DNA from 3 places in the Streptomyces sp. NPDC104831 genome. Region 1 is predicted to be linked to each of the others. Evidence: riboswitches for the same ligand, from Rfam matches in the RefSeq annotation. Region 1 holds a riboswitch; each other region holds the start of a gene.

Region 1 (8,415 bases):
CGAGCTGGACGACCCCGATGGCGCCGAGGACCCGGACGTCGCGCACCCCGGGGAAGTCCCGCGCCGGGGCCAGCCCCTCGCGCAGGCCCGCCTCGATCCGCTTGACCTCGCCCAGCCAGTCCTGGCCCAGCAGCAGTTCGACGGAGGCGCAGGCCACGGCCGCCGCCAGCGGGTTGCCCATGAACGTCGGGCCGTGCGCGAGCACCGGTACCTCGCCCCGCGAGATGCCGTCGGCCACCCGAGTGGAGCACAAGGTGGCCGCCAGCGTCAGGTAACCACCGGTCAGCGCCTTGCCCACGCACATCACATCGGGGGCGACGGCCGCGTGGTCCGCCGCGAACAGCGCGCCGGTGCGGCCGAAACCGGTGGCGATCTCGTCGAACACCAGCAGCACGTCGTGCGCGTCGCACGCCTCCCGCAGCACCCGCAGGTACCCGGGGGAGTGGAAGCGCATCCCGCCCGCGCCCTGCACCACCGGCTCCACGATCACCGCGGCCAGCTCGTCCGCGTGCCGGGCGACCAGCTCCCGCAGGTGGTCCGCGTACGACTCCTCGTACCCGGCGGGCGGCGGGTCCGCGAACACCTGGCGCGGCAGCACGCCGGTCCACAGCTCGTGCATCCCGCCCTCGGGGTCGCACACCGACATCGGCTGCCAGGTGTCACCGTGGTAGCCGCCCCGCCAGGTCAGCAGCCGCCGCTTGGCCGGCCGGCCCAGCGAACGCCAGTACTGCAGGCACATCTTCACCGCGACCTCGACCGACACCGACCCCGAGTCGGCCAGGAAGACGTGCTCCAGGCCCTCCGGTGACAGGTCGACCAGGAGTTTCGCGAGCCGGACGGCGGGCTCGTGCGTGAGTCCGCCGAACATCACGTGGCTCATCCGGCCCAGCTGCTCGCGCGCGGCCTCGTTCAGGACCGGGTGGTTGTAGCCGTGGATGGCCGACCACCACGACGACATGCCGTCGACCAGCTCGCCGGAACCGTCCGCCAGCCGCAGCCGGACCCCGCTCGCCGCCTCCACGACGAGCGGTTCCACCCGGCCGGGCATCGGGCCGTACGGATGCCACACGTGCCGCCGGTCCAGCTCCAGCAGCTCGGCGACGCCCGGATCAGGCATTGGGCGCGAGGTCCGTGCCGGCACCCCTGCGGCGGACGGCGACGAGGTCGGTGCGGGGCTCGGCGGTGGCCGGCACGCCCGCCGTACCGCACACCCCGCCCCCCTCGTGCGACCCGCAGCCCGTGCCCGCGTGCGAGCCGCAGCCGGCCTCCGCGTGCGAGCCGCAGCCGTGCGCGGCCCCGGCCCGGTGCTCCGGCAGCGTCACCTCCCCGGCGCCCTCCACCTCGAAACCGGCGTCCGCGATCATGTCCAGGTCGGCCTTGCCGGCCTGGCCCTCGCTGGTCAGGTAGTCGCCGAGGAAGATGGAGTTGGCCAGGTGCAGCGCCAGCGGCTGCATGCTGCGCAGATGGACCTCGCGGCCGCCCGCGATGCGGACCTCCGCGTCCGGGCAGACGAACCGGACCATCGCGAGGATCCGCAGGCAGCGCTGCGGGGTGAGGTTCCACTCCTTGGCCAGCGGGGTGCCCTCGAACGGGATCAGGAAGTTCACCGGCACCGAGTCCGGGTCCAGCTCGCGCAGCGAGAACACCACGTCCACCAGGTCCTCGTCGCTCTCGCCCATGCCGGCGATGAGACCCGAACAGGCGGACAGCCCGGCCGCGTGCGCCTTGCGTACCGTGTCCACCCGGTCGGCGTAGGTGTGGGTGGTGGTGATGTCCCCGTACGTGGACTCCGAGGTGTTGAGGTTGTGGTTGTAGGCGTCCGCGCCCGCCGCCCGCAGCCGCTCGGCCTGGCCGTCGGAGAGCAGACCGAGGCAGGCGCACACCTCGACGTCCTCGTTCTGCTCCTTGATCGCCTTGATGGTCTCCGAGACCCGGTCCACGTCCCGGTCCGTCGGACCGCGCCCGCTGGCCACCAGGCACACCCGCTTGGCGCCGCCCGCGAGGCCCGCGGCGGCGGCCTGGGAGGCCTCGTCGGGCTTGAGCCAGGTGTACTTCAGGATGTCGGCCTTGGAGCCCAGCCGCTGGGAGCAGTACGAGCAGTCCTCGGGGCACAGGCCCGACTTGAGGTTGACCAGATAGTTGAGTTTCACCCGCCGCCCGAACCAGTGCCGCCGCACCTTTCCGGCCGCGGCCACCACGTCGAGCAGGTCGTCATCGGAAGTGGCCAGCACGGCGAGCGCTTCCCCGCGCGTCGGCATCTCGCGCCGAAGCCCCTTGTCCACCAGCGTGTTCAGCAGGTCCATGAGCCACGATCCTGTCCTACGGGACCGCTCCCGGCCAAGGAGACTTGGCACAACGAAGGCGGTTCATCGTGTGGGTATCGCCACACCCTGGGCGGCTGACCGTGCCGCTAGGGTCTGTTCGATACCTACAAAAGCACGGAGGAGCCATGGCGTTCGGCTGGATCGACGAGCAGGCCGAGGCGCGCCGCCGCGCCGGACTCGTGCGCACCCTGCGCCCGCGCCCCGCCGACTCGCCGCTGCTGGACCTGGCGAGCAACGACTACCTGGGGCTGTCCCGCCACCCCGAGGTCACCGAGGGGGCCGCGGAGGCCGCCCGGCGCTGGGGCGGCGGCTCCACCGGCTCCCGGCTGGTCACCGGCAGCACCGAGCTGCACGCCGAACTGGAACGCGCCCTGGCCGCGTTCTGCGGGTTCGAGGCGGCCCTCGTGTTCTCCTCCGGGTACGCGGCGAACCTGGCCGCGGTCACCACGCTCGGCCCGCACGGCTCGCTGATCGTCTCCGACGCGGGCAACCACGCCTCCCTCATCGACGGCTGCCGGCTCGCCCGGGGCGAGACCCAGGTCGTCGGGCACGCCGATCCCGAGGCCGTGCGCAAGGCCCTGGGCACGCGCGCCGGCGCCGCGATCGTCGTCTCCGACACGGTGTTCTCGGTCGACGGGGACCGGGCGCCGCTGGCCGGACTGGCCGCCGCCTGCCGGGAGCACGGCGCGGGACTGGTCGTGGACGACGCCCACGGCCTCGGTGTGCTGGGCGACGGCGGCCGGGGCGCGCCGCACGCGGCTGGGCTCGCGGGCGCCGACGACGTGGTGGCCACGGCCACCCTGTCCAAGTCGCTGGGCAGTCAGGGCGGCGTGGTGCTGGGCCCGGAGCGGGTGATCGGCCATCTGGTCAACGCGGCCCGGACGTTCATCTTCGACACGGGTCTGGCGCCGGCGGCGGCCGGTGCCGCGCTGGCGGCGCTGCGGCTGCTGGAGCGCGAGCCCGGACGGGCGGCGCGGGCCCGCGAGGTGGCCGCGGAACTGCACGCACGGCTGACCGCCGCGGGCCTGGAGGCGGTACGTCCGGACGCCGCGGTGGTCTCCGTGCGGGCTCCGTCCCCGGAGCGGGCGGTGCGCTGGGCGGCCGACTGCCGCTCGGCGGGTCTGGCCGTGGGCTGTTTCCGTCCTCCCTCCGTGCCCGACGGCATCTCTCGGTTGAGGCTGACCGCCCGCGCGGACCTCTCCGGGGCCGAGATCGAACGTGCTGTACGCGTCATCGGCGAAACGCGACCATGAGTCGGCGTGACACGGCCGTGCACCGCCCGAAAAAGATGGAATATTAAACCGAATTGAGCAGGGTGGCCGGGGCGGTCAGAGCCCGGTCACGAATCCCGTCCAGCTCTCGGGGGAGAAGAGCAGGGCGGGTCCGGCCGGGTTCTTCGAGTCGCGCACGGCGAGCAGTCCGGCCGCGGGACCGGAGCGCGGCCGTGCCGTCTCCACGCAGTTGTTCGCGCCCGTGCTGCGGCTGCTGCGCACCCAGCACACGTCGTGCAGGTCGGTACTGGCAGGGACGTTCCGAGGCAGAGCTGACATGGTGCCTCCTTACACGCCGTCACCTATCCCGGCGATGTAGTCCAACGAGTCCTCGGGGGAAAGGGCGTGGAACTGAAGGGTGCTGAAGGCCTCGGAGTAGGCCATGAGGTCTTCTTTCCGTTCCAGGTAGAGGCTACTCGTCAACTGGTCGAGAACAACCACGTCCAGATCAGAAGTGCTCGGAAATGAGAAGATAACGAAAGGCCCGGTGAGGCCGATATGCGCCCCCGCCGTGAACGGCAGCACCTGGAGCCGCACCTGCGGCAGCCGGGCGGCCTCGATCAGCCGCCGGCGCTGGCGGGCCATCACCCCCGGGCCGCCCACCTCGCGGCGCAGCACCGCCTCGTCCAGCACGGCGCTCAGCGCCAGCGGCGGATCCGACCGCAGCACGTCCTGCCGGGCCAGACGCACCTCCACCAGCGTGTCCAGGCGGTCCTCGTCCAGGTCCTTCACGGCGGCCCGGGTCACCGCGCGGGCGTACTCGGCGGTCTGCAGCAGACCGGGCACCACCGTGGTCTCCAGGGTGCGCATCGCGCTCGCCTGTGACTCCAGGCTGATGAAATCCCGGTACGTCGGCGGCAGCACACCCCGGTACGCGTGCCACCAGCGGTGCCGGCCGCCCGTCTCCTCCGACCCCGCCAGTATCAGCAGCAACTCCCGCAGATGCCGGTCCCGCACTTCGTAGGCGTCCAGCAGCAACCGCAGATCGGCCGGTTTCACGCCGCTGGCACCCGTCTCGATACGGCTCACCTTCGACTGGTGCCAACCGACCAGCCGGGCCGCCTCACCACTGGTGAGCCCGGCGCCGGTGCGCAGCGTGCGCAGTTCCGCGCCCAGCTTGCGACGGCGTACCGCGGGACCGTTCTGCATGGCTCCTCCTTACTCCGCCCGGACCGCCCCGATACGGTCTCGCGTCGCAGAGTTCACCGCTTCGAGCGACAGATATATGCATATCTTGGTGGATCGCCCCCCGTGACCGTCCCGGTGATGGCAGTCTGACGGACAAGCACCAGTCCGGGACCGTACTCGAACCCACCGCTGTACGGAGGACCACGGTCCCGTTGGGAAAGGGACGACCTCGCCATGGCAGACCATCTGGAAGCCTCCGTCACTCTGCCGAGCGATCCCGCCTCGGTGTCGGCCGCCCGCTCCTATGTCGTGGGCACCCTCGCGGAGTGGGGCCTGCCGTCGGACACCGAGACGGCCGACACCGTGCGGCTGATCGTCTCCGAACTCGCCACCAACGCCGTTCAGCACACCTTCGGCCAGTCACCCACCTTCACGGTCGACATCGCGCTGCACCAGGACGAACAGCTGCGCATCGGGGTCACGGACAGCCATCCACGGTTCCCGAAGAGACTGCCCGCCTCCGTCCAGCAGGACAATGGGCGCGGCATGGTGATCATCCGCTGGCTGACCGCGGAGTGCGGCGGCCGGCTCCTCGTCCGCCCGACCCGCGAGGGCGGCAAGACGGTCTCCATCGAACTGCCCTGGACCCTCCCGGCGGCACCGGTCCCGGCCGGCCGGCCACCGGAGGCCCCGGCACGGTGACACACCCGGTGCGGGGACGGCGCGGAGGGTCTACGCGGGCGGATACGTTTCCTCTGCTCCTCTGCTCCTCTGCGCGGGACGAGGGCTCGGCGCCGCGGCGCGAGGCCGAGGCCGGAGCGCCGGATGCGCGAGGGCGGGGCCGGCGGACGTGTACGGCGGTGCTGCCCGGCACCGGTGCCGGTCGATGTGCCGGGGCGCGTGCGGGCGCCCAGGCGCGGGAGCAGGCGTGCGGGGGCCGGGAGTACGCCCCGGCGGCGCCCGGGCGGCAGCGGACGCGTCCGGGCGGTGCGCGGAGGCCGCGGGTTGCCGGTGGCGGGGCGCTTCGACGGTGTCCTGGTGCCGGCGGCCAGCGGACGCGTCCGGGCGGCGCCCGGCGGCGGAAGCGACGCGCTCCGCCGGTGCCCCGGGGGCCGGCGGCAACCGCCGCGTACCGGCCGCGTCCAGGCACCCGCGTGTGGGCGGGCAGCCGGACGGATCCGGGGTGCTGTGACGCGCCGGGGTCGTCGGCGGCGGGGGGAGCCTGCCTCGCCGGCGTCCCGGTGCGGGCGACAGCCGGTGCGGACCGGTGCGGACCGTCCGCCCGGGCGCCCGGTGCCGGCCGGCCGCCGGAACGCGGCGGGCGGCGGTGCGGTCCGCCCGGCCGGTGTGCGACGTTCCCGCCGGTCCGCCGGGACGCCCACCCGGGACCGAGCCGTTCCGCCCGCCGTATGTGCCCGAGAGGCGGTACGGCGGGACCTTGTCCCGGCCCGGGTCTGCCGGTCCGCCCCTGCGCGCAGGGAAGCGCTCGCGTCGGCGCCTCGGGTCCGGACCTCCCCGCGCTCGCTCCCCGGCGCGGTCCGACCCGGACGCTCCCGCTGTCCCGGAGGCGCTCCGGGGCCGCCCGCACGCTCGTGAGGCGGCCGGGCCGCCCCGGGCCCGGCCCGCCCACGGGGGCGGGCGTCGGGGTGCCGGAGCGGCCCCGCTGCCGGAGCCGCTCCCGGGGCGCGGCCGGGTCAGCTGACCCGGCCGTACCAGACGCTCTTGGTCCAGATCTTCTGCAGCTTCACCACGTCCCCGGTCTTGGGGGCGTGCCAGATCTTGTTGTGGCCGGCGTAGATGCCGACGTGGTAGACGCTGGAACCCGAGTGGAAGAAGACCAGGTCGCCGACCTTGCGGTGGCGGGCGGAGACATGGTGCGACTTGTTGTACTGCTGGGCGGCGGTACGCGGCAGCTTCTTGCCGGCCTTCTTGAACGAGTAGAGCGTCAGCCCCGAGCAGTCGAATCTGTGCGGCCCGGTGGCGCCCCACCGGTACGGGGAACCCTTCTTCGAGGCCGCGACCTTGAGTGCTTTCGTCGCGATGGTCGCGGCGGAGGCGTCGGTGGCGAGCCCGGGCACCGCGATCGAGCCGCCCACGGCGGCGAGAGTGAGTGCCGAGGCCGTGCCGGCCCGGGCCATCAGCGACGGGACTCGATTGAGCGCAGTCATGCGCAACCCTTCGTCAGCCGCCTGTGAAGGATGACCTGTCGGATTCGGGCTGGCGAAGTAGCCCGGCCGCGTTGCCGCGGCTTCACCCCAAGGGCTGCTCGGAACCTCCGCCCCGTGCCCGACTCTGTGTCGGACGACTGGACATCCGTTCCGGCGACCCGTCTTGCTTGGGTCCTCCACTCCTGCCGATCCACTCCGTCGACCGGTCATCCGGGCGGCGGCAGGACTCGGCGTCCGCCCGGATCGCCCCGCCGCGGTGGCGGGGGCTTGTCGTCAGACAGGGATCTTGACGCAGATCTGTCTGAAAATCCCAACGGAATCGGGGATTTGTGGCGTTACTCACCACTCACCCGTTCGGGTGGACAGTGCTCCGTTCGAGGCCCCGTCAGATCGTCGTCGTAGCCCCGGACCTGGGGCGATGTGCCTCCGCGGGGGCCCGTGGATCCCGCGTCGCGCAACTCGGGAGACCCGGAAAACGATCGGGATGTACACCGGTCGGCGGTACGTCGTTCGGGCCGTTTCAACTCCGGTCCGAACGACGCGTGTCGACGCCTCGGCGCCGTCGGACCGGACGGGTGTCCGCCTCAGCCGGCGTCATCCGGCGGGAGCGCGACGCGAGCGGCCCGGCGCTCGCCGTCCAGCACCCGCAGCGCCCGTGCCAGCGTGTCCCCGTGCAGCTCCGTCTCGCCCCGCCGGTGCATCAGCGCGAGCGCGTCCCGCAGCTCTGCCGCCTTGCGGACCAGGCCCTGAGCGGCGCGCAGAGCACTGTAGGTCTGCCCGTGCCGGGCCGGATTGACGCGGCCGAGCAGGTCGGCGGCCTCCAGATAGCGATCGATCAACTCGCCCTCGGCGCGGGTCAGGGCGGGCAGCGGCGGCAGGTCCGGCAGCACGGGCGGCTCACCTCGCGTCCGGTGCGCCGGGCGTGTCCCGGCGGGCGGGCACGACGGCGTCGACCAGGCCGTACGCCAGCGCCTCGGGGGCGTCCAGGATCAGGTCGCGTTCCAGGTCCTCGTGGACCCGCGCGGCCGTGCGCCCCGTGTGCCGGACGAGCATCTCCTCGACGGTGGCGCGCACGCGCGCCAGTTCCCCCGCCCGGAGGATCAGGTCACCGGGCCGGCCGCGCACCGGCTCGGGCAGCGCCACCTGTTCGAGCACGACCCGGGCACCGGGCAGCATGAACCGCTTGCCCGGGGCACCGGCCGCGAGCAGCACCGCGGCGTGGCCGGCGGCCTGCCCGAGGCAGTAGGTCGCCACGTCACAGCCGACGTAGCGCATCGTGTCGTAGACCGCAGCCATGGCGTCGAAGGAGCCGCCGGGCGAGTTGACGTACAGCGTGATGTCCCGGTCCGGTGCCTGGTGCTCCAGATACATGAGCTGGGCCGTGACATCGCTCGCCGCCGCGTTGTCGACCGGTGTGCCGAGGAAGACGATCCGGTCCTGGAAGAGCCGCGCGTACGGATCCAGGGTGCGCGCCGTCCCCGCGGTGCGCTCGGTGAACTCGGGCAGGACGTGCCGGGCGGACGG
Region 2 (10,056 bases), on a different contig from region 1:
AGGGGGTGCGGGCCGTGGAGGTGGCGGGGCGGATCTCGTCCGCCCGCACCACCGAGTACGTGAAGGACCTCCTGCACCGGCTGGAGCCGTACGGGGACGAGCCGCGGGTGGTGGAGCTGCGGGAGCGGGCCCGGCCCCTCCTGATGACCCCGGCGTAGGAGCCGCGCCCGCGCGGCCCGGCCGCACGGCGGGCCGGTCCCGCGTTTGAGAGTGCTGTCAGTGGCGCAGTGCACTATCGGGAGTGGAGGTGGTGCTCGGTGCTGGGCGGGGCGTACGACTGTGATGTGCTCGTGGTCGGCGGGGGGATCGTCGGGCTGTCGACGGCGTACGCGATCACGCGGACGGCGCCGGGCACGCGCGTGACCGTGCTGGAGAAGGAGGCCGGCCCGGCCCGGCACCAGACGGGACGCAACAGCGGGGTCATCCACAGCGGGATCTACTACCGCCCGGGCTCCCTCAAGGCGCGCTACGCGGTGCGGGGCGCCGCCGAGATGGTGAAGTTCTGCGCCGAGTACGGCATCGCCCACGCCGTCACCGGCAAGCTGATCGTCGCCACCGAGCGGGCGGAGCTGCCGCGGTTGCACGCGCTCGTGCAGCGGGGCCGGGAGAACGGCATCCCGGTGCGGGAGCTGGGACCCGCGCAGATCGCCGAGTACGAACCGGAGGTGCGCGGCCTGGCCGCGATACACGTCGGCACGACCGGCGTGTGCGACTACGCGGCCGTGGCCCGGGAGCTGGCCCGCGCCTCCGGGGCGGAGATCCGGTACGGCGCCCGGGTCGTCCGGGTGGACCGGCGGCCGGAGCGGGGCGTGGCCGTGCGGACCTCCGCCGGGGACGTCGTCCGCGGGCGCGTGCTGGTGAACTGCGCCGGGCTGCACTGCGACGAGGTGGCCCGGCTCACCGGGGACGAGCCCGGGATGCGGATCGTGCCGTTCCGCGGGGAGTACTACGAACTGGCCCGGCCCGAGCTGGTGCGGGGCCTGGTGTACCCGGTGCCGGACCCGGCGTTCCCGTTCCTCGGGGTACATCTGACCCGCGGGATCGACGGGGGCGTGCACCTCGGGCCCAACGCGGTGCCGGCGCTGGCCCGCGAGGGGTACGGCTGGACGGTCCTGCGGCCCCGGGAGCTGGCCGGCACCCTGGCGTGGCCGGGCGCGTGGGCGATCGCCCGGCGGCACTGGCGGTACGGGGCGGGCGAGCTGCGCCGCTCGGTGTCCAAGGGGGCGTTCCTGGAGGCGGTGCGAAGACTGCTGCCCGGCGTGACCGCCGGGGACCTGGTGCCGGCCCCGGCCGGGGTGCGGGCGCAGGCGGTGCTGCGGGACGGGACGCTGGTGGACGACTTCCTGATCCGGGAGGGCGCGCGGGCGGTCCACGTGCTGAACGCGCCCTCGCCCGCGGCCACCGCCTCGCTGCCGATCGGACGCGAGATCGGGCGCCGGGCGCTGGCCATGCTCGGGGCGCCGGGGTGAGCTGCCCGGACCCGTAAAATCGGCCTTACTGTGTCTGACTCCCTGAACACCCCCGCCGCCCCGCCCGCCCCCGGTGACCCCGTCCGGCCCGCCCGGGCCAAGGGCGAACCGCGCTTCCCGGACGGGCCCAAGGCGGACCCCGCGGGTTCGCACTTCGAGCGGCGGATCCGCAGCTTCCAGCCGCGGCGCAGCCGGGTGACGGCCGGGCAGGCCGAGGCGTTGCAGCGGCTGTGGCCCCAGTGGGGGCTGGACATCGACGGGCAGCGGGTGATCGACCTCGCCGAGCTGTTCGGCAACGACCGTCCCGTGGTCCTGGAGATCGGCTTCGGGATGGGCGAGGCCACCGCGCGGATGGCCGCGGGCGACCCCGGCACCAACATCCTCGCCGTCGACGTGCACACCCCCGGCCAGGGCAACCTGCTGGGCCTCGCCGACCGGGGCGGCCTCACCAACGTCCGGGTGGGCAACGGCGACGCGATCATCCTGCTCCGCGAGATGCTCCGCCCGGACGCGCTGGACGGGCTGCGCGTCTACTTCCCCGATCCCTGGCCCAAGAAGCGGCACCACAAGCGGCGGCTCATCCAGCCGGAGTTCCTGACGCTCGCCGCGACCCGGCTGAAGCCCGGCGCGCTGCTGCACTGCGCGACGGACTGGGAGCCGTACGCCGAGCAGATGCTGGAGGTGCTCACCGCGCACCCGGACTTCGAGAACACCCGGCCGGACGGCGGTTTCGCGCCGCGTCCGGAGTTCCGGCCGCTGACCCGTTTCGAGGGACAGGGACTGGACAAGGGACACGTCGTGAACGATCTGCTGTTCCGGCGTGTACCGCACCGCCGGGACGGTTAGCCGACCGGCGGGCCGGTCATCCGACCGGCCCCTCGTCCCGCCACCGTTAGGGTCGATGCCGTGGCCACCAGTCCTGCGTCCGCGACCTGTCCCCCGAGCCCCGGCGACGGTGTGCTCCGCCACCCGCACTGGTGGCAGCGCAGGTGGGTGCGGTACGGGGCACCGAGCACGCTGCTGGCGCTGTCCGGGCTGGTCATCCTGGCGCTCGTGCGGCGGCAGACCGGCACGGACGGGTTCCTCGTCGGGCTCGGGCTGGCCGTGCTGCCGGTGCCGTGGCTGCTGGCCGCCTTCCGGTGGCTGGACCGGGTGGCGCCGGGCCCCTGGCGGAACCTGGTGTTCTCCTTCGCCTGGGGTGCCTGCGCGGCGGCACTGATCGCCATCGTGGCCAACAGCTTCGCGACGGAGTGGATCGCCACCTCCACCGCCGACCCGGCGAGCGCCGACACCCTCGGCGCCACGGTGATAGCGCCGATCGTGGAGGAGTCCGCGAAGGCCGCCGCCGTCCTGCTGGTCTTCCTGTTCCGCAGACGCGACTTCACCGGGATCGTGGACGGCGTGGTGATAGCGGGGATCACGGCCACAGGGTTCGCCTTCACCGAGAACATCCTCTACCTCGGCACGGCCTTCGGGACCGACCAGCTCACCGGCGACCGGGGCATCTCCTCCGTCACCGCCGCCACCTTCTTCGTGCGCATCGTGATGTCGCCGTTCGCGCACCCCCTGTTCACCGTCCTGACCGGCATCGGCTTCGGCATCGCCGCGCTGTCCGCCGGGCGCCGGTCCGCCCGGCGGATCCTGCTGCCGGTGTGCGGACTGCTGCTCGCGATGGGCATGCACGCCCTCTGGAACGGCTCGGCCACCTTCGGGCAGTACGGGTTCTTCGCCGTCTACGGCGGCTTCATGGTGCCCGTGTTCGGGCTGGTGACCTGGCTCGCGGTGTGGACCCGGCAGCGGGAGCTGCGCCTGGTGCGGGCGGAGCTGCCGGCGTACGTGCTGGCCGGGTGGCTGGGCCCGGCCGAGCCCTTCGCGCTCGGATCGATGCGGGCGCGCCGGATGGCCCGGGACTACGCCCGGCACCACCACGGCCGCCCGGCGGCGCGCGAGGTGGCCCGCTACGAGGGGTACGCCACCTCGCTCGCGTTCCTGCGGCAGCGCGGGCGCGCGGGCAGGGCCGGGGCGGACTTCGTCCCCCGGGAGCGGGAGCTGCTGGAGGAGCTGTGGAAGCGGCGGCACCTGGCCCGGCCGGCACTGGAGTACGCGGGCCGGGCCGCCGCCCCGGTCCCGGTGTACCGGGCGGCGGCGCCGTACGGACACCCGGCGGTGCCCTACCCCCTGTACAACCCGTACCGGACCTGACCGGGGCCCGTACGGCGGGCCGGCACCGCCGGGGAGCGGCTAGGCCGAGGCCTCCGTCAGCTTCGCCACCTCCGCGTCCGTGAGCTCCAGGTCCGCCACGCCGAGCAGCGCCGGCAGCTGCTCCACCGTGCGGGCCGAGGCGATCGGGGCGGTGACCGTCGGCTGGGCGGCCAGCCAGGCCAGGGCGACCGTGGCCACGGGGGCCCCGTGGGCGGCGGCGACCTCGTCCAGGGCCGTCAGGACCTTCTGGCCGCGCTCGGACGCCAGGTAGTCCTGGACCCGGTCGGCGCGGGCGCTGTCGACGCTCTCGCCGGGCCGGTACTTGCCGGTCAGGAATCCCGAGGCGAGCGCGAAGTACGGGACGACGGACAGGCCCTCACGGGCGACGAGCTCCTGGAGCGGACCCTCGTAGGTGTCGCGGGAGACCAGGTTGTAGTGCGGCTGGAGGGCGACGTAGCGGGCGAGGCCCTCGCGGTCGGAGAACTCCAGGGACTCGCGCAGGCGCTCGGCGGTGATGTTGGAGGCGGCGATGTGCCGGACCTTGCCGGCCTTCACCAGCTCGTCCAGCGCGCCGATGATCTCCTCGACCGGCACCTCGGGCTGGTCGAAGTGGGTGTAGTAGAGGTCGATGTGGTCGGTGCCCAGGCGGCGCAGCGAGGCGTCGGCGGCGGCCTTGATGTTGGCGGCCGACAGGCCCTGGTACTCCGGGTGCTGGCTGACCTTGGTCGCGATGACCACGTCGGAGCGGTTGCCGCGGGCCTTCAGCCACGCGCCGAGGATCGTCTCCGACTCGCCGCCCTTGTTGCCCTCGGCCCAGGCCGAGTAGACGTCGGCGGTGTCGATGAAGTTGCCGCCGGCCGCGGTGTAGGCGTCGAGGACGGCGAAGGAGGTCTGCTCGTCGGCGGTCCAGCCGAAGACGTTGCCGCCCAGGCACAGCGGGAAGACCTCGAGGTCGGAGGAGCCGAGTGTACGAAGTGACGTCATACGTCATGCCAACGCCGGCGGGGGCTGATCGCATCCCGCCGCCGGCGCCGGATTCCCGGTTCTTCCGGGAGATCCGTCAGGGGGTGAGGCCCTTGTCGCGCAACCAGGCCATCGGGTCGATGCCGGTGGGCGAGCCGGCGGGGTGGACCTCCAGGTGCAGGTGCGGGCCGGTGACGTTGCCGGTGGCGCCGACGCGGCCGATGACCTCGCCGGTGCTGACCTTCTGGCCGACCGTGACGTTGATCGAGGACTGGTGGCAGAACCACAGCTCGGTGCCGTCGTCCAGGGTCAGGATGGTGCGGTAGCCATAGGCGCCGGCCAGGGCCGCCTCGGTGATCGTGCCGCTGTGCACGGCCTTGATCAGGGTGCCGGTGGGGGCGGCGAAGTCGAGCCCGGTGTGGTGGCCGGAGGACCACATCGAGCCGGCCTGCCCGAACGTCGAGGTGAGCGTGTAGGAGGAGGTCGGGAGCGCGTACTGCCTGGCCAGCTCGGCCAGCCGCTTCTCCTCCGCCGCCTTCTTCGCCTCGGCCTCGGCCTTCGCCGCGTCGGCCTCCGCCTTCTCCTTGGCCGCGGCGGCCTTGGCGGCGGCCTCCCGCTCGGCCTCGGCGGCGGCCCGCGCGGTCTGCTTCTCGGCGGCGGCGAGCGCGGCGGCGGCCGCCCTGCTGTCGGCCTGGCCCTGCTGCTGCTCGGCCTGCGCCATGATCCGGTTGCGCAGCACCTCGCCCGCGTCGGCGCTGTCCTGGCCCGTGCCGGAGGCCACGGCGACGGTGCTCAGCGCGGTGGCCTCGGCGGCGGGCCCGGCGGCGTCGGAGTCGTCGTCGTGGAAGAGGGAGCCGACCGAGGGCAGGTCCGGCAGGGAGATGGACACCGGCGGCTTGCCGGTGTTGGCGCTGGCCATGCCGCCCGCGCCGACGGCGGCCATGACGCCGACGCCGAGGACGGTGGAGCTGCGCGCGAAGCCGCCGCGCTGCTTGGCGACCCGGTGCCGGCCGCGGACCGGGGCGACGGAGTCCTCGGTGGGGTTCCATTCCTCCCACGGGCCCTCGTCGGCGCGGTAGGCGCCGTAGCCGAAGGTCTCGGGCCCGGGCCCGGTCTCGCGCTGTGCCGGTATGGACGGGGCTTCGGGGACAGGCCGGTTGGACGCCACGCGGGCGCGCTCCTTTCCTTCCTCCGCCTACCGGGTTAGCTGACGGGTTCGGAGCAGGAAGGTCTCCTACGCGCGTATATCCGGTCGTGGACTCGCGTGAGTGCACGACGGTATCCGCGTGATTCACCCCAAATGGTGGTTCCCCGGTTCCCTCGCGGGATTCGGCGCGTGCGCACGGAGCCGCCTCTTGTGACGGCTGGGACGACCGCGCTGCGTTATCGAACGTTAATAGACCTGCCAGTCACTTTCCAAGCCGTCCCCCTTGATCAACACGCTTTTTACTGGTGAGGTTATCGGCAACTATCCCGTCAAAGCGGGCGAGTTGCCTGCCCTCCGAGGGCGTTCAGCAGTCACTCGCGGTTTTGATGGTGACTCAGATGTTATGCGCACGGCGCTCGCCCGGTCACCTTGCGTGACCTGCGGGGCCCGCCCGACCCGGGGCCCGCGGAAACCGATGTGCGAACCATCCCGCGCATGGCGTACAGTGGAGCCACAACGACGCGGGGTGGAGCAGCTCGGTAGCTCGCTGGGCTCATAACCCAGAGGTCGCAGGTTCAAATCCTGTCCCCGCTACTGAAGGCCCAGGGCCCGGAATCCCAAGGATTCCGGGCCCTGGGTGTATGTGCGCCCGGGTGCGCCCGGGCGCACGCTCAGCCCGGCAGAAGATGGGCGTTCGGCGCCTTGGCCGGCTCCTCCAGCTCCGGCAGGACGACGACCCGCACGCCCGCCGCGCTCAGCACGCCCGCCCCGTCGGCCGCCGTGACGAAGGTGTCGGGCTCCCGCCAGGCGGTGACCACCCGCCGCACCCCCGCCCGCAGGATCAGTTCGGCACAGGGCGCCGGCCGGGAGGCCCGGCGGGTGCACGGCTCCAGGCTGGAGTACACCGTGGCGCCCGCGAGGCGCGGCTCGGCCGGGTCGATCTTCGCGAGCGCCGCCTCCTCCGCGTGCACCACCGCGTCGCCGCCCTCGCGGGAGTGCCCCCGGGCCAGTTCGGTGCCGTCGGCGGCGACCACGACCGCGCCGACGCTGAACGCCGTCCGTGACGGCGGGCACAGGGCCGCCAGCTCGCAGGCGGTGCGCAGCCAGTGGCGGTCGGCGGCGGTGGCGGTCGTACCGGTGCCGGGGGCCGTGGGGGCGTAGCGCATGAGGACGACGTCCTCGATCCGGCGGGTGTCCAGCAGGCGCAGGCGTCCGTCCTGGTAGGCGCCGGGGCCGAACAGCCGGGGGGCCGCCGGGTCGCCGACGAGCAGCGGGGCGAGGACCAGCTGGAGTTCGTCGGCGAGGCCCTCGCGCAGGAGCTGGGTGTGGACCGTACCGCCGCCCTCGACCATCAGCCGACCGACCCCGCGCACGTCGTGCAGGTGCTCCAGCAGGGACCGCCAGTCCAGGGCGGGGCCGAGCGGGACGACGTCGGCGGTGTTCCCGAGGAGGCGCGAGGCCCGTACGGCGCCGGTGTCGGTGGTGCAGACGAGCTTGTCGCCGCCGGTGTGCCAGAAGCGCGCCGCCGGGTCGAGGTCGCCGGAGCCGGTGACGGCGACCTTCAGCGGATGCTCCGGGCGGCCCGCCGCGCGCCGCGCCGCGCGCCGCTCGGCGGAGTGGACCAGCAGGCGGGGGTTGTCGGCGCGGATCGTGCCGGCGCCGACGAGGAGGGCGTCGGCCGAGGCCCGCACCTCGTCGACCCGGTCGAAGTCGGCCGGGCTGGACAGCAGGAGCCGTTCGGGGCCCGTGTCGTCCAGGTAGCCGTCGAGGGAGACGGCGGCGGACAGCAGCACGTACGGCAGGGGCATCGGCGCTCTCTCTTCCGGAGGCGGGCGGCGAGGCGGGCCCGCGGCGGCTTGGTTCAATTTTTGAACAAACCTACACTGGCGGCATGACGATCCGCTGGCTCACTCCCGAGGAGCAGCGCGCCTGGCGCGCCTACATCGCCGCCTCCCGCCTCCTGGAGGACGCGATCGACCGGCAGCTCCAGCAGGACGGCGGCATGCCGCACCTGTTCTACTCGGTGCTGGCCAACCTCTCCGACGCCCCCGGCCTGCGGCTGCGCATGACCGACCTCGCCGAGACGCTGAAGATCACCCGCAGCCGGCTGACGTACGTCGTGAACCGGCTGGAGCGGGACGGCCTGGTGCGCCGGGAGAACTGCGCCGAGGACAAGCGCGCCTCGCTCGCGGTGCTGACGCAGGAGGGGACGGCCGTACTGGAGCGGACGGCGCCCGGGCACGTCGAGACGGTCCGCGCGCTGCTGTTCGACCGGCTCACCGCGGACCAGGTGGGGCAGCTGGAGGCGATCTGCGCGGAGATCGCGCGCGGGCTGCAGGGTGAGGGCACCGCGGCCGGGGCGGACGACGTTCCCTGGCGCCGCCGCTCGTCCTGCTCCTGATTGCTTTAACTTTTAAGCACGGGATAGGGTTCCCGGACCACTGCTTCAAAACTGAAACACCCGTTCCGGAGGGATCCGCATGCCCGACCTGCCCGCCGCCACCCCGCGCGCCCGCGTCCGGGTACCGCTGCGCTTCGCCGACGGCTACGGCGCCGACGCGGAACTCGTCACCTTCCACGGCCTCACCGACGGCCGGGAGCACCTCGCCCTCGTCCTGGGCGAGCCCGGCCCGGTCCCGCTGGTGCGGCTGCACTCCGAGTGCCTGACCGGTGACGTCTTCGGCTCGGCCCGCTGCGACTGCGGCCCGCAGCTGCGCGAGGCGGTGGAGCTGATCGCCGGTCGCGGCGGGATCCTGCTCTACCTCCGCCAGGAGGGCCGGGGCATCGGCCTCTACAACAAGCTCGACGCGTACGCCCTCCAGGACGGCGGGCTCGACACCTACGAGGCCAATGCCGCCCTCGGCCTCCCGGAGGACGCCCGCGACTACACTGCCGCCGCCCAGATGCTCACCGCCCTCGGCGTCACCGAGCTGGACCTGCTGTCCAACAACCCCGACAAGGCCGGCCAGTTGCGCACGCTGGGGCTCACCGTCCGGGACCGCGTGCCCACCGGCGTCTTCACCACCGCCCACAACATCCGCTACCTGCGCGCCAAGGCCCTCCAGACCCGGCACACCCTGCCCCTGCCCGAACCGACGGAGGCGACGGCGGGCTGAGGGGGCGAGGGGGGCGGTTGCTGAGCCGACGGGGCGCCGCGCGCATACGGGGGGACGTACGGGGGCGCGGTAGGTCGCCGAACCGGCCGGATGATGCGGCAGAACGGGATGGAGCCGCCGGCCCCGCCGCGACGCCGCGGGCGGGATGGGGCGTTTCGTCGTGCCCAGTACCCTGCCCGCATGATTCGCGCTGTGATCTTCGACGTCGGCGAGACCCTCGTCCGTGACGATCGCTACTGGGCCTCGTGGGCCGACTGGCTGGACGTCCCCCGGCACACGCTGTCCGCGCTCGTCGGGGCCGTCGTCGCGCAGGGCCGTGACAACGCCGACGCCCTCCGCCTCGTCCGACCCGGCATCGACGTCGCAGCCGAGTACCGGGCACGGGAAGCCGCCGGCCGCGGCGAGCACTTGGACGACAGCGACCTGTACGACGACGTCCGTCCCGCCCTGGCCGAGCTGCGCCGGCTCGGCGTCCGGGTCGTCATCGCCGGGAACCAAACCGCTCGCGCGGGTGAATTGCTGCGCGCCCTCGACCTGCCGGCCGATGTGGTCGCGACGTCCGGAGAGTGGGGGGTGGCCAAGCCACAGCCCGAGTTCTTCCAGCGGGCCGTCGAGTGCGGGCAGGCACCACCCGGTGAAACGCTGTACGTCGGCGACCACCCGGCCAACGACACTGTGCCCGCAGCGGCGGCCGGCCTGCGCACCGCTCACCTGCGCCGCGGTCCATGGGGTCACCTCTGGGCCGCGGACCCGGACGTCGCGGCGGCCGCGGACTGGCGAATCGACCACCTCACCGAACTCCCGGCGCTCATTACCCAGTAGACACCGAGCATTCTGTCGCGGCGCCGTTACTGTCCGAGGTGGACGTGACGAGGAGACCGAGACATCCGAGCCTCACGACGAACTCCGTGCCCGGCAGCGCCACCGACCGCGCCGGGCACGGGCTGACCTGGCGGCGGAAAGGCTGCCCCTCGCCCCTCGGGCCAGCTACGGGCCAGCACGCGGTCGTGAACGCTGGGCGAAACGGACAGGACCCCAGCTCGCTTCCGCACTGAGCTGGGGTCCCGCGTGTAGGCCCTGTGGGACTCGAACCCACAACCAATGGATTAAAAGTCCACTGCTCTGCCAATTGAGCTAAGGGCCCGGGCGATGTTGCTTG
Region 3 (10,056 bases), on a different contig from region 1:
CGGCGGCGGAAAGTCGCTGTGCTACCAAATCCCCGCCCTGGTCAGACCCGGTACGGGCGTGGTGGTCTCCCCGCTGATCGCGCTGATGCAGGACCAGGTGGACGCCCTGCGCGCCCTCGGCGTGCGGGCCGGGTTCATGAACTCCACGCAGGACTTCGACGAGCGGCGCACGGTCGAGGCCGAGTTCCTGGCGGGCGAACTGGACCTGCTGTACCTCGCGCCGGAGCGGCTGCGCCTGGACGCCACGCTGGACCTCCTCTCCCGCGGCAAGATCTCCGTCTTCGCGATCGACGAGGCGCACTGCGTGGCCCAGTGGGGCCACGACTTCCGCCCCGACTACCTCGCCCTGTCCCTGCTCGGCGAGCGCTGGCCGGACGTCCCCCGGATCGCCCTCACCGCCACGGCGACCCGCGCCACGCACGAGGAGATCACCCAGCGGCTGAACCTGCCGGCGGCCCGGCACTTCGTCGCCAGCTTCGACCGGCCCAACATCCAGTACCGGATCGTGCCCAAGGCCGACCCGAAGAAGCAGCTCCTCGCCTTCCTGCGGGAGGAGCACCCGGGGGACGCCGGCATCGTCTACTGCCTCTCGCGCAACTCGGTGGAGCGCACGGCGGAGTTCCTGAGCGCCAATGGCATCGAGGCGGTGCCGTACCACGCGGGCCTGGACGCGGCCACGCGCGCGGCGCACCAGTCCCGGTTCCTGCGCGAGGACGGCCTGGTCGTGGTCGCGACCATCGCCTTCGGCATGGGCATCGACAAGCCGGACGTACGCTTCGTCGCCCACCTGGACCTGCCCAAGTCGATCGAGGGGTACTACCAGGAGACCGGCCGCGCGGGCCGCGACGGACTGCCGTCCACGGCCTGGATGGCGTACGGCCTGAACGACGTCATACAGCAGCGCAAGCTGATCCAGTCCGGCGAGGGCGACGAGGCGTTCCGCCGCCGGGCCGCCGCGCACCTCGACGCCATGCTCGCGCTGTGCGAGACCGCCCGCTGCCGGCGCGGCCAGCTGCTCGCCTACTTCGGCCAGGACGCCGACGCCGGGGCCTGCGGCAACTGCGACACCTGCCTCACCCCGCCGGAGACCTGGGACGGCACGGTCGCCGCGCAGAAGGTGCTGTCCACGGTGGTGCGGTTGCAGCGGGAGCGCGGGCAGAAGTTCGGCGCGGTGCAGATCGTGGACATCCTGCTCGGCAAGCGCACCGGCAAGGTGATCCAGTTCGACCACGACCAGCTCTCCGTCTTCGGCATCGGCCAGGACCTCGGCGAGGGCGAGTGGCGGGGCGTCATCCGGCAGCTGCTGGCGCAGGGGCTCCTCGCGGTCGAGGGGGAGTACGGCACGCTGGTGCTCACCGAGGCGAGCGGCGAGGTGCTGCGCCGCGAGCGGGAGGTGCCGCTGCGCAAGGAGCCGAAGAAGCCGGCCGCCTCCCGGTCCCGCGCCGCCGGTGGCTCCGGTGCCTCCGGCGGCAAGGCCAAGGCCGTCGCGGCCGAGCTGCCCGACGCGCTGCTGCCCGCCTTCGAGGCACTGCGGGCCTGGCGCGCCGAGCAGGCCCGGGAGCAGGGCGTCCCGGCCTACGTGATCTTCCACGACGCCACCCTCCGGGAGATCGTGCTCCGCCGGCCCGGCTCGGTGCGGGAGCTGGGCACCGTGAACGGCGTCGGGGAGAAGAAGCTGGCGACCTACGGCGAAGGCGTCCTCAAGGTGCTGGCCTCCCTGGACGGAGCCGTGCCGTCCGCCGAGCCCGACGCCGACGTACCGGACCCGGACTGGCCCGAGCTGTCCGGCGAGCCGGAGCCGGAGCCCGACTGGGTCTAGCCGGCCCCGGCCCGCCGGGGCGGTGCCGTCAGGACAGCGCCGACAGCCCGGGGGCGAAGGTGATCAGCAGCGGCAGCAACGGCACCAGCGCGGCCACCGTCGTGGTCAGCGCCCGGTGCCGGCGCAGCAGCCGGGGCGGCGGCTCCAGCAGCCGGTCGACCCGCTCGCCCAGCAGATGGCGGCTGGAGTCGCAGGACAGCACGCCCCGGTGCTGGTTCAGCTCGATCAGGGCGAGGGCCGTGGTGAGGTGCCCGCAGCGCCGGGAGGCCGCGTCGTCCGCGGCCAGCTCGACCAGGCGGTGCGTCTGGTCGCAGAAGTGGGCGAACAGCGGCACCCGCGGAAAGCCCGTGGCCAGCGCCGTGGACAGGTGCAGCAGCCAGTCGTGGTGGGCGCGGGCGTGACCGCGCTCATGGGTGAGCACGGCGTCGAGCTGGAGGTCGGTGAGGCGGTGCAGCGCCCCCGTGGTGACGACCAGCTGCGCCGGGTGTCCCGGCATCCACCAGGCGTCCGGGTACTCGTCCTCCAGCACCAGCATCGGCCCGCGCGGCGCCCGCAGCCCCGGCGGCAGCTCGGGGGCGCGTTCGCGCAGGTGCGCGCGGGCCTGGCCCCGGCTGCGGCGGGCCTCGAAGAGTTCCCGGGCCAGCATCGCCGTCGTCCAGGCGGCCCCGCAGGCCAGCAGCAGGGTGAGCGCGGCGGCCCACACCGGGGCGGTGGACAGGTCGTAGGCGGCGGTGACGGCGGGCGGCGCGGGGGCGAACACCCGGTCGCGGACGGTGTGGAAGACGGCCGCCGCGCCCAGCACCAGCGCGGTCAGGCAGCACAGCAGGACGGTGGCGACCAGGCACTGCCACACCCACAGCGCGACCACGGGTTCCCGCTCGGGCCAGGCCGCCCGGGTCAGCGCGCGCGGCGCCGGCACGGCGGCGGTCAGGGCGACGACGCTCAGCAGGAGCAGGCAGACGGTCATGCCGGGGCTCCGGTTCCTGGTCGGAAGAGGGGTGCGGGTGCGGGGTGGTGCGGGGCACGCGACGCACGGCCGCACCGGGTGCGTGCGCGTGTCCCCGTCAGTATGGCGAAGAAGGGCGTGCGAGTCAGGTGCCGGCGACGATCCGGCCGGACTCGGTCCGGACCGTCCGGGTACCGCCCGCCGCGCCGTGGCTCAGTCCGCGACGACCCGGCCCGTGACCTCGCCCAGCCCCACCCGGCCGCCGTTCGGTCCGGGCGCCCAGGCCGACAGGGTCACCACGTCCCCGTCCACCAGGAACGTCCGCTCGCCGTCCGGGAGTTCGAGCGGGTCGCGGCCGTTCCAGGTCAGCTCCAGCAGCGAGCCGCGCTGGTCCGCGGCCGGGCCGCTCACGGTGCCCGAGCCGTACAGGTCGCCGGTGCGCAGCGAGGCGCCGTTCACCGTCATGTGGGCGAGCTGCTGGGCGGCGGTCCAGTACATGGTGGCGAACGGCGGCTCGGAGACCACGTGGCCGTTGACCGCGACGGAGATCCGCAGGTCGTAGCCGCCGGGTTCCACGCCGGGCGCCGTGTCGTCCAGGTAGGGCAGCAGCGGGTGCGTGCGCTGGGGAGGTGCCACGCGGGCGTCGTCCAGCGCCTCCAGCGGGGTGATCCACGCCGACACCGAGGTCGCGAAGGACTTGCCGAGGAACGGACCGAGGGGGACGTACTCCCAGGCCTGGACGTCCCGCGCGGACCAGTCGTTGAGCAGGCACAGCCCGAAGACGTGCTCGCGGAAGTCGCCGAGCGCGACCGGGCGGCCCTGCCGCGAGGGCACGCCCACGACGAAGCCGACCTCGGCCTCGATGTCCAGCCGGATCGACGGGCCGAAGACGGGCGCCGGGTCGGCGGGGCTCTTGCGCTGTCCCGAGGGCCGTACGACGTCCGTGCCCGAGACGACGACCGTGCCGGCGCGGCCGTGGTAACCGATGGGCAGGTGCTTCCAGTTGGGGGTGAGGCTGTCCTCGGCGTCCGGGCGGAAGATCCGGCCGACGTTGCGGGCGTGGTGCTCCGAGGCGTAGAAGTCGACGTAGTCCGCCACCTCGAAGGGCAGGTGCAGGGTCACCTCGGGCAGGGGGTGGAAGAGGGGCTCGACCGTCGGGCGGTGGGCCGGGTCGGTGATCCAGGACGTGACGGCGTGCCGTACCTCGGACCAGGTGGCGCGGCCGGCGGCCAGCAGCGGGTTGAGGGTGGGGGCGGCGAGCAGCGCCTGGTGGGGCGAGTCGACCGCCGCCGCCGCGGCGCCCGCGTCGAGGACGTGGTTCCCGAGCCGGACGCCGATCCTCCGCTCGGTGCTGCCGAGGGGCGAGAACACGCCGTAGGGGAGGTTGTGCGGGCCGAAGGGGTCGCCCTCGGGGACGTCGAAGGGGGGCATGGGTGCTGCCTCACTCTCATCCGTGCCATGCATGGCGAAGCGTTCCATGTGGTCGGGCCACACGTTACGGCCGACACGCGTGTCATGGGCAGTGCCTCGGGGGGCGTACGGGGTGGCCGGGAGGGCCGCTCCCACCGTCGGGGCCGACCGGGGGACATGACGGCCGTGCGGCCGCTCGCCGGCCCCGGGTGGCGCCGCGCCACCGTCATCGGGCTTTGCGCGGGGGCGACTTGGGGCCACGCGGTGTGCGATCGCGGGGAACGAGGGGTGAGTCGGCGGGCCCCGGTGTCCGTATTCTCTGGGCATGGCACCCTCCCCGGCATATGCCCTCATCGCCACTGACCTGGACGGGACGCTGCTGCGCGGCGACGACACCGTCTCCGACCGGTCGCTCGCCGCGCTCGCCCGGGTGGCGCGGGCCGGGGCCCGGCACCTGGTGGTCACCGGCCGCCCGGCGCCCCGGGTACGGCCCCTGCTCGCGCGCCTCGGCTGCACCGGACTGGCCGTGTGCGGTCAGGGCGCGCAGGTCTACGACGCCCGGACCGGCCGTCTGCTGTGGTCGGTCCGGCTGGACCGGGAGCTGGCGGAGACCGCGCTCGGCAAGATCGAGGCGGAGGTGGGGCAGGTGTACGCGGCGGTCGACCAGGACGGCGTGGACGGGCTCACGCTCATCGAGCCGGGCTACCGGATGCCGCACCCGACGCTGCCCGCGGTCCGGATCGGCCGGCGTGCCGAGCTGTGGGCCGAGCCCATCAGCAAGGTGCTGCTGCGCCACGCCGAGCTGTCGGACGACGAGTTGGCGGCCGTGGCGCGCTCGGCGGTGGGCTCGCTGGCGAGCGTCACCATGTCGGGGCCGGGCACCGTGGAGCTCCAGCCGAGCGGGGTGACGAAGGCGACCGGTCTGGCGCTGGCCGCCGAGCGGCTGGGGGTCGGCGCCGAAGGGGCCCTCGCCTTCGGCGACATGCCCAACGACATCCCGATGTTCCGCTGGGCGGCGCGCGGTGTCGCCATGGCCGACGCGCATCCGGAGCTGAAGGCGGTGGCCGACGAGGTCACGCTGTCGAACGAGGACGACGGGGTCGCCGTCGTCCTAGAGAGACTGTTCCCGGCCGCCTGACCACGGGGAGGGGCGGCGGCCGGGCCGGTCAGTAGGCGCCGAAGACGTTGTCGATGGAGCCGTAGCGGTCCGCCGCGTAGTTGCAGGCGGCGGTGATGTTCGCGACCGGGTCGTAGATGTCGAAGGACGTCCCGGCGACGTGGTACGCGTTGAAGGTCGGGTCGATGACCTGGAGCAGCCCCTTGGACGGGATGCCCTTGGCCGCGTTGGAGTCCCAGAGGTTGATGGCCGCAGGGTTGCCGGAGGACTCCCGGATGATGTTGCGGTGGATGCCGTTGTAGGTGCCCGGGATGTTCTTCTCGGCCATGATCGCGAGCGATTCGCGGATCCAGCCGTCGAGGGTGTTCGGGTATCCGGCCGGGGTGGTGGACACCGCCGGGGCCGCGGCGGGGGCGGCGAGGGCGCTGCCCGCGCCGATGAGCGGCAGGGCGAGGACGGCGGCGCCGGTGCAGGCGGCGGCGAGGGCGCGGACGAGGCGGGCGTTCCGGGTACGGCGGTGCTGAGCGGCAGCAGGCATCGAAAGTTCCTCTCCGGCGCCTGCGAGGTGAGCTGTCGGGTTCGGGCGGGGAGGCGCCCGGCCGTGCCCGGGAGGAGGCACGGCTTCACCCCGAGCCGTGCCGGCGCGGCGCATGCCGTCCGGCGCGGCGACTTACCTGGGTCCCCCGCTCCTGCCGTACGAATGAGTTCGTGAATGGGTTTCGCGGACGGCGGCAGGATTAGGCGTCCGCCCGACGGCCCGGAACGTATGCGAGAGCACATGTCGGGAACAAGTACCGGATTCCCGCAATGCGCCATTTGAACTTGATCGACTCCGTATGAGGTACTTGATCCTTTGCGATCGCCAATCCCCAACTGGCCGACGGGGCAAGGGTCTGAGGGGGGTGGGGCGCGAGGGGTGGGCCGATCGGGCGCGTGACCCAATTCACGAAATAGCAAAAGACTTCAAATCAGACATGGGGGATTAGTGGGATTCGGGTCCGAAGTCCGAGTCGTGGTGGAACCCGGGACGTGATGCCCGTCGTTGCCGTGGAGGCGGCGAGGGGAGGGCGGGGGTGAGGAAGGTGCGGAGAGGTCGCGACACGGCATCCGGATTACTGTTAAGTCGATATATGTCCCTTATTACCGTGTGATCAAAACCATGCCGGTCATGGTCCGGTACCACCCGAGCTGGACCGGTGGGCGCTATCGGTGATCGAAACAGGACCGGATACGCTGACTTGAGTGATGGCAGCGACCTATCGACAAACCGTGTAATCGCCAGCAGACACCAGCAGACAGGAGACCCCTCGTGACCGTCGTCGGGCCGTTCGGGCTGAGCGTGCGGGACCAGGCTCTCGAAGCCGATGTCCAGGCCGGATTGGCGGCTGTCGAGGAAGGCTTGCTCGATGCCACCAAGAGCGAGGTCCCGTTCATCACCGAGGCCGCGCAGCACCTCGTACGGGCCGGCGGGAAACGATTCCGGCCACTGCTCGTGATGCTCGCCGCCCAGTTCGGCGACCCGTACGCGCCGGGGGTCGTGCCCTCGGCCGTGGTCGTGGAGCTGACCCACCTGGCCACGCTGTACCACGACGACGTCATGGACGAGGCGGCCGTGCGCCGCGGGGTGGACAGCGCCAACACCCGCTGGGGCAACTCCGTCGCGGTCCTCACCGGCGACTTCCTCTTCGCGCGCGCCTCCCAGATCCTCGCCGACCTCGGCCCGGAGGCGGTCCGGGTGCAGGCCCTCGCGTTCGAACGGCTGGTCACCGGGCAGATCCTGGAGACCGCCGGCCCCTCGGACGGCCGTGACCCGGTCGAGCACTACCTGGACGTGCTGGCCGGCAAGACCGGCTCCCTGGTGGCGGTGTCGTGCCGGTTCGGCGCGATGATGTCCGGCGCGGGCGAGCGGGTCGTGGACGTGCTCACCCAGTACGGCGAGCGGCTCGGCGTCGCCTTCCAGCTGGCGGACGACGTCCTGGACATCGCCTCCGACTCCCACGAGTCCGGCAAGACCCCGGGCACCGACCTGCGCGAGGGCATCCCGACCCTGCCGGTGCTCCGGCTGCGCGAGCGGGCCGCCCGGCTCGGGCTGGCCGAGGACATCGCGCTGTGCGAGCTGCTGGACTCCGACCTCGGCGACGACGCCCGGCACGCCCGGGCGCTGGCCGCGCTGCGCGCCCACCCCGCGCTGGAGCAGGCCCGCCGGGACACCGTCCGGTACGCGGAGGAGGCGCGGGCCGCGCTCGCCCCGCTGCCGGAGTGCGACGCCAAGGCCGCCCTGGTGGAGCTGTGCGACGCGGTGGTCCACCGCGCCGGCTGACCGCACCGGGGCCCCACCGGCCGGCCCCGGAGCGCCTCCGGGCGACCTCCGTATCACCCGCTCGGCTGACGTTCGTACGGTCACACCCCGCCCGGCCGTCGTACCGCCGTACGACTGCGGGCGTACCGTCACGGGCTGGTCTCCGCCCGGCCCCGTCCCTCGTACGGCCGCAGCCCCCACGACCCTTACGGGTCGGGGAGGATCCGGCCGTCGGGTGTCATACCGCAGGCGTAGACGCGGTTGCCTCCGAGGGCTGACGCTTCCGCGCCGCCGATTTGGTCATATGGAAGCCACGGACATCACCACTCCTCACCGATTCGGGTGAGAATGGCGGCTCAGGGTTGACCAGCGTGAGAACGGCCGCCGCCGACGACGGAGGTAAGGCACACATGGCACCGTACGAATCCGACGACACAGTGGGCGCCGCGCGGGACGAGGACCCGCGCTCCGGCCGGCGCACAGCCGCCCGGTACGCCGTCCCGGTCGCGGTGGTGGGGGTGGCGGCGGCCACGATCGGGCTCGTCCCGGCGCTCGCCGACTCCGGCGACCCCGACCTGCCGAAGATCACCGCACAGCAGCTGATCGAGAAGATGGCCCGGTCGGACGTGCAGCAGCTGTCCGGCACCGTGAAGATCACCACGGACCTCGGTCTGCCCGACCTCGGCGGCCTGGAGGACGGCCTGCTCTCCGGCAGGGGCCAGGACGGCCCCGGGGACGGCTCCTCCGCCGACCCCAAGTCCCGGTTCACCGAGCTGGCGTCCGGCATGCACACCCTGCGGATCGCGGCCGACGGCCCGGACCGGCAGAAGGTGTCGCTGCTGGAACGCGGGGCCGAGTACAGCCTCATCCACCGCGGCGAGGACGTCTGGGGCTACGACAGCAAGAGCAACGAGGTCTACCACTCCACCGCGGCCGGATCCGGCGGGGAGCGCCGGGCCGAGCCGCCGGCCACGCCCAAGGACTTCGCCGACGAGGCCCTGAAGGCGGTGGACGGCACCACGTCCGTCACCGTCGACGGCACCGCGCAGGTCGCCGGCCGCGACGCCTACAAGCTGCTGATCCGGCCCCGGCAGTCCGGCACCACGGTCGGCGCGATCAGCATCGCCGTGGACGCGAAGACGTGGACGCCGCTGAAGTTCACGCTCACCCCGAGGAGCGGCGGGGCCGCCGTCGTCGACGCCGGCTTCACCCAGGTCTCCTTCGCCCGGCCGGCCGCCTCCGTCTTCGACTTCACCCCGCCGAAGGGCGCGAGGGTCACCGAGGAGAAGGACACGGCGGCCAAGGCGCCGGCCCCGAAGCACGGCGAGGACCTCGCCGGGGGCCTTGAGGGGCTGAACGTTCTCGGCAAGGGCTGGACGTCCGTCGCGAGCCTCGACACCGGCGCCGAGGGCGGCCTGCCGACCGGCTCCCAGGAGGGCGCCCTCGGCGGCTTCCTCGGCTCGCTCGGCGACCCGGTCTCGGGGAAGTTCGGAAAGGGCACGGTCTTCTCCACCCGCCTGGTCAACGCCCTGATCACCGACGACGGCAAGGTGTACGCCGGCCTGGTGACGAAGGAGACCCTGGTGAAGGCGGCCGACGCGGGGAAGTGACCCCACCGGGACCGACGAAACGAGGGGAAGCCGATGGACGAGCCGTCCACCGCGGACCGCGCTGCGGAGCGCACGCCTGCGCGCGCTCCGGAAGACCCGCCCGCGCGCCCGCCTGAGGGCCCGTCCCCGGCGCGTGCGCCGGAACGGGACGCCCCGGGGGACGAGCGCGGGGGCGTGCCGGAGGGCGGCCCGGCGAGTGTCATCGACACGCGCGGGCTCACCAAGCGCTACCGCGGCGGGCAGCTCGCCGTGGACGGTCTCGACCTGGCCGTCCCGGCGGGCAGCGTCTTCGGCTTCCTCGGCCCGAACGGCTCCGGGAAGACCACCACCATCCGCATGCTGATGGGCCTCATCGAGCCGACCGCGGGCACGGTCCGGGTGCTGGGCCGCCCCATGCCCCGCTCGGCCCGTACGGTCCTGCCGCAGGTCGGCGCGCTCATCGAGGGCCCCGCCCTGTACGGCTTCCTCTCCGGCCGGGACAACCTGCTGCGCTTCGACTCCGCCGACCCCACCGCCGACCCGCGCACCCGGCGCGCGCGCGTGGCCGCCGCGCTGGACCGGGTCGGCCTCGCGGCGGCCGCCGGCAAGAAGGCGAAGGCGTACTCGCTCGGCATGAAGCAGCGCCTGGGCCTGGCCGCCGCGCTGCTCCAGCCGCGCCGGCTGCTCGTCCTGGACGAGCCCACCAACGGCCTCGACCCCCAGGGCATGCGCGAGATCCGCACCCTGGTCAGGGAACTGGCCGCCGACGGCACGACCGTCTTCCTCTCCTCCCACCTGCTGGACGAGATCGAGCAGGTGTGCACCCACGCGGCGGTCATGGCGCGAGGCCGGCTCGTCACCCAGGGCGCGGTGGCC

The links. A riboswitch is a leader RNA that binds a small molecule or an ion and turns the genes downstream of it on or off. The one in region 1 is predicted to bind cyclic di-AMP.
Region 2: another riboswitch for cyclic di-AMP. It lies ahead of ACZ63H_RS31640 (M23 family metallopeptidase); the one in region 1 lies ahead of ACZ63H_RS04425 (C40 family peptidase).
Region 3: another riboswitch for cyclic di-AMP. It lies ahead of ACZ63H_RS01325 (transglycosylase SLT domain-containing protein); the one in region 1 lies ahead of ACZ63H_RS04425 (C40 family peptidase).

The regions. Positions count from the first base shown of each region.
Region 1 is NZ_JBVJOT010000004.1:137,487-145,901, reverse strand. It holds gene ACZ63H_RS04455 (adenosylmethionine--8-amino-7-oxononanoate transaminase) at 1-1,117, opposite strand, end outside; gene bioB (biotin synthase BioB) at 1,110-2,303, opposite strand; gene ACZ63H_RS04445 (8-amino-7-oxononanoate synthase) at 2,450-3,577, shown strand; gene ACZ63H_RS04440 (DUF397 domain-containing protein) at 3,653-3,874, opposite strand; gene ACZ63H_RS04435 (helix-turn-helix domain-containing protein) at 3,884-4,744, opposite strand; gene ACZ63H_RS04430 (ATP-binding protein) at 4,958-5,425, shown strand; gene ACZ63H_RS04425 (C40 family peptidase) at 6,418-6,891, opposite strand; cyclic di-AMP (ydaO/yuaA leader) riboswitch at 6,895-7,037, opposite strand; gene ACZ63H_RS04420 (hypothetical protein) at 7,476-7,781, opposite strand; gene ACZ63H_RS04415 (ATP-dependent Clp protease proteolytic subunit) at 7,789-8,415, opposite strand, start outside.
Region 2 is NZ_JBVJOT010000060.1:18,196-28,251, reverse strand. It holds gene ACZ63H_RS31665 (MFS transporter) at 1-158, shown strand, start outside; gene lhgO (L-2-hydroxyglutarate oxidase) at 258-1,469, shown strand; gene trmB (tRNA (guanosine(46)-N7)-methyltransferase TrmB) at 1,500-2,315, shown strand; gene ACZ63H_RS31650 (PrsW family intramembrane metalloprotease) at 2,376-3,671, shown strand; gene ACZ63H_RS31645 (aldo/keto reductase) at 3,711-4,655, opposite strand; gene ACZ63H_RS31640 (M23 family metallopeptidase) at 4,732-5,802, opposite strand; cyclic di-AMP (ydaO/yuaA leader) riboswitch at 5,812-5,979, opposite strand; tRNA gene ACZ63H_RS31635 (tRNA-Met) at 6,302-6,375, shown strand; gene ACZ63H_RS31630 (dihydrofolate reductase family protein) at 6,453-7,589, opposite strand; gene ACZ63H_RS31625 (MarR family winged helix-turn-helix transcriptional regulator) at 7,673-8,182, shown strand; gene ACZ63H_RS31620 (GTP cyclohydrolase II) at 8,262-8,897, shown strand; gene ACZ63H_RS31615 (HAD family hydrolase) at 9,078-9,719, shown strand; tRNA gene ACZ63H_RS31610 (tRNA-Lys) at 9,969-10,041, opposite strand.
Region 3 is NZ_JBVJOT010000001.1:272,858-282,913, reverse strand. It holds gene recQ (DNA helicase RecQ) at 1-1,819, shown strand, start outside; gene ACZ63H_RS01340 (M56 family metallopeptidase) at 1,848-2,786, opposite strand; gene fahA (fumarylacetoacetase) at 2,979-4,196, opposite strand; gene ACZ63H_RS01330 (HAD family hydrolase) at 4,501-5,313, shown strand; gene ACZ63H_RS01325 (transglycosylase SLT domain-containing protein) at 5,342-5,830, opposite strand; cyclic di-AMP (ydaO/yuaA leader) riboswitch at 5,833-6,013, opposite strand; gene ACZ63H_RS01320 (polyprenyl synthetase family protein) at 6,602-7,612, shown strand; gene ACZ63H_RS01315 (LolA family protein) at 8,002-9,201, shown strand; gene ACZ63H_RS01310 (ABC transporter ATP-binding protein) at 9,235-10,056, shown strand, end outside.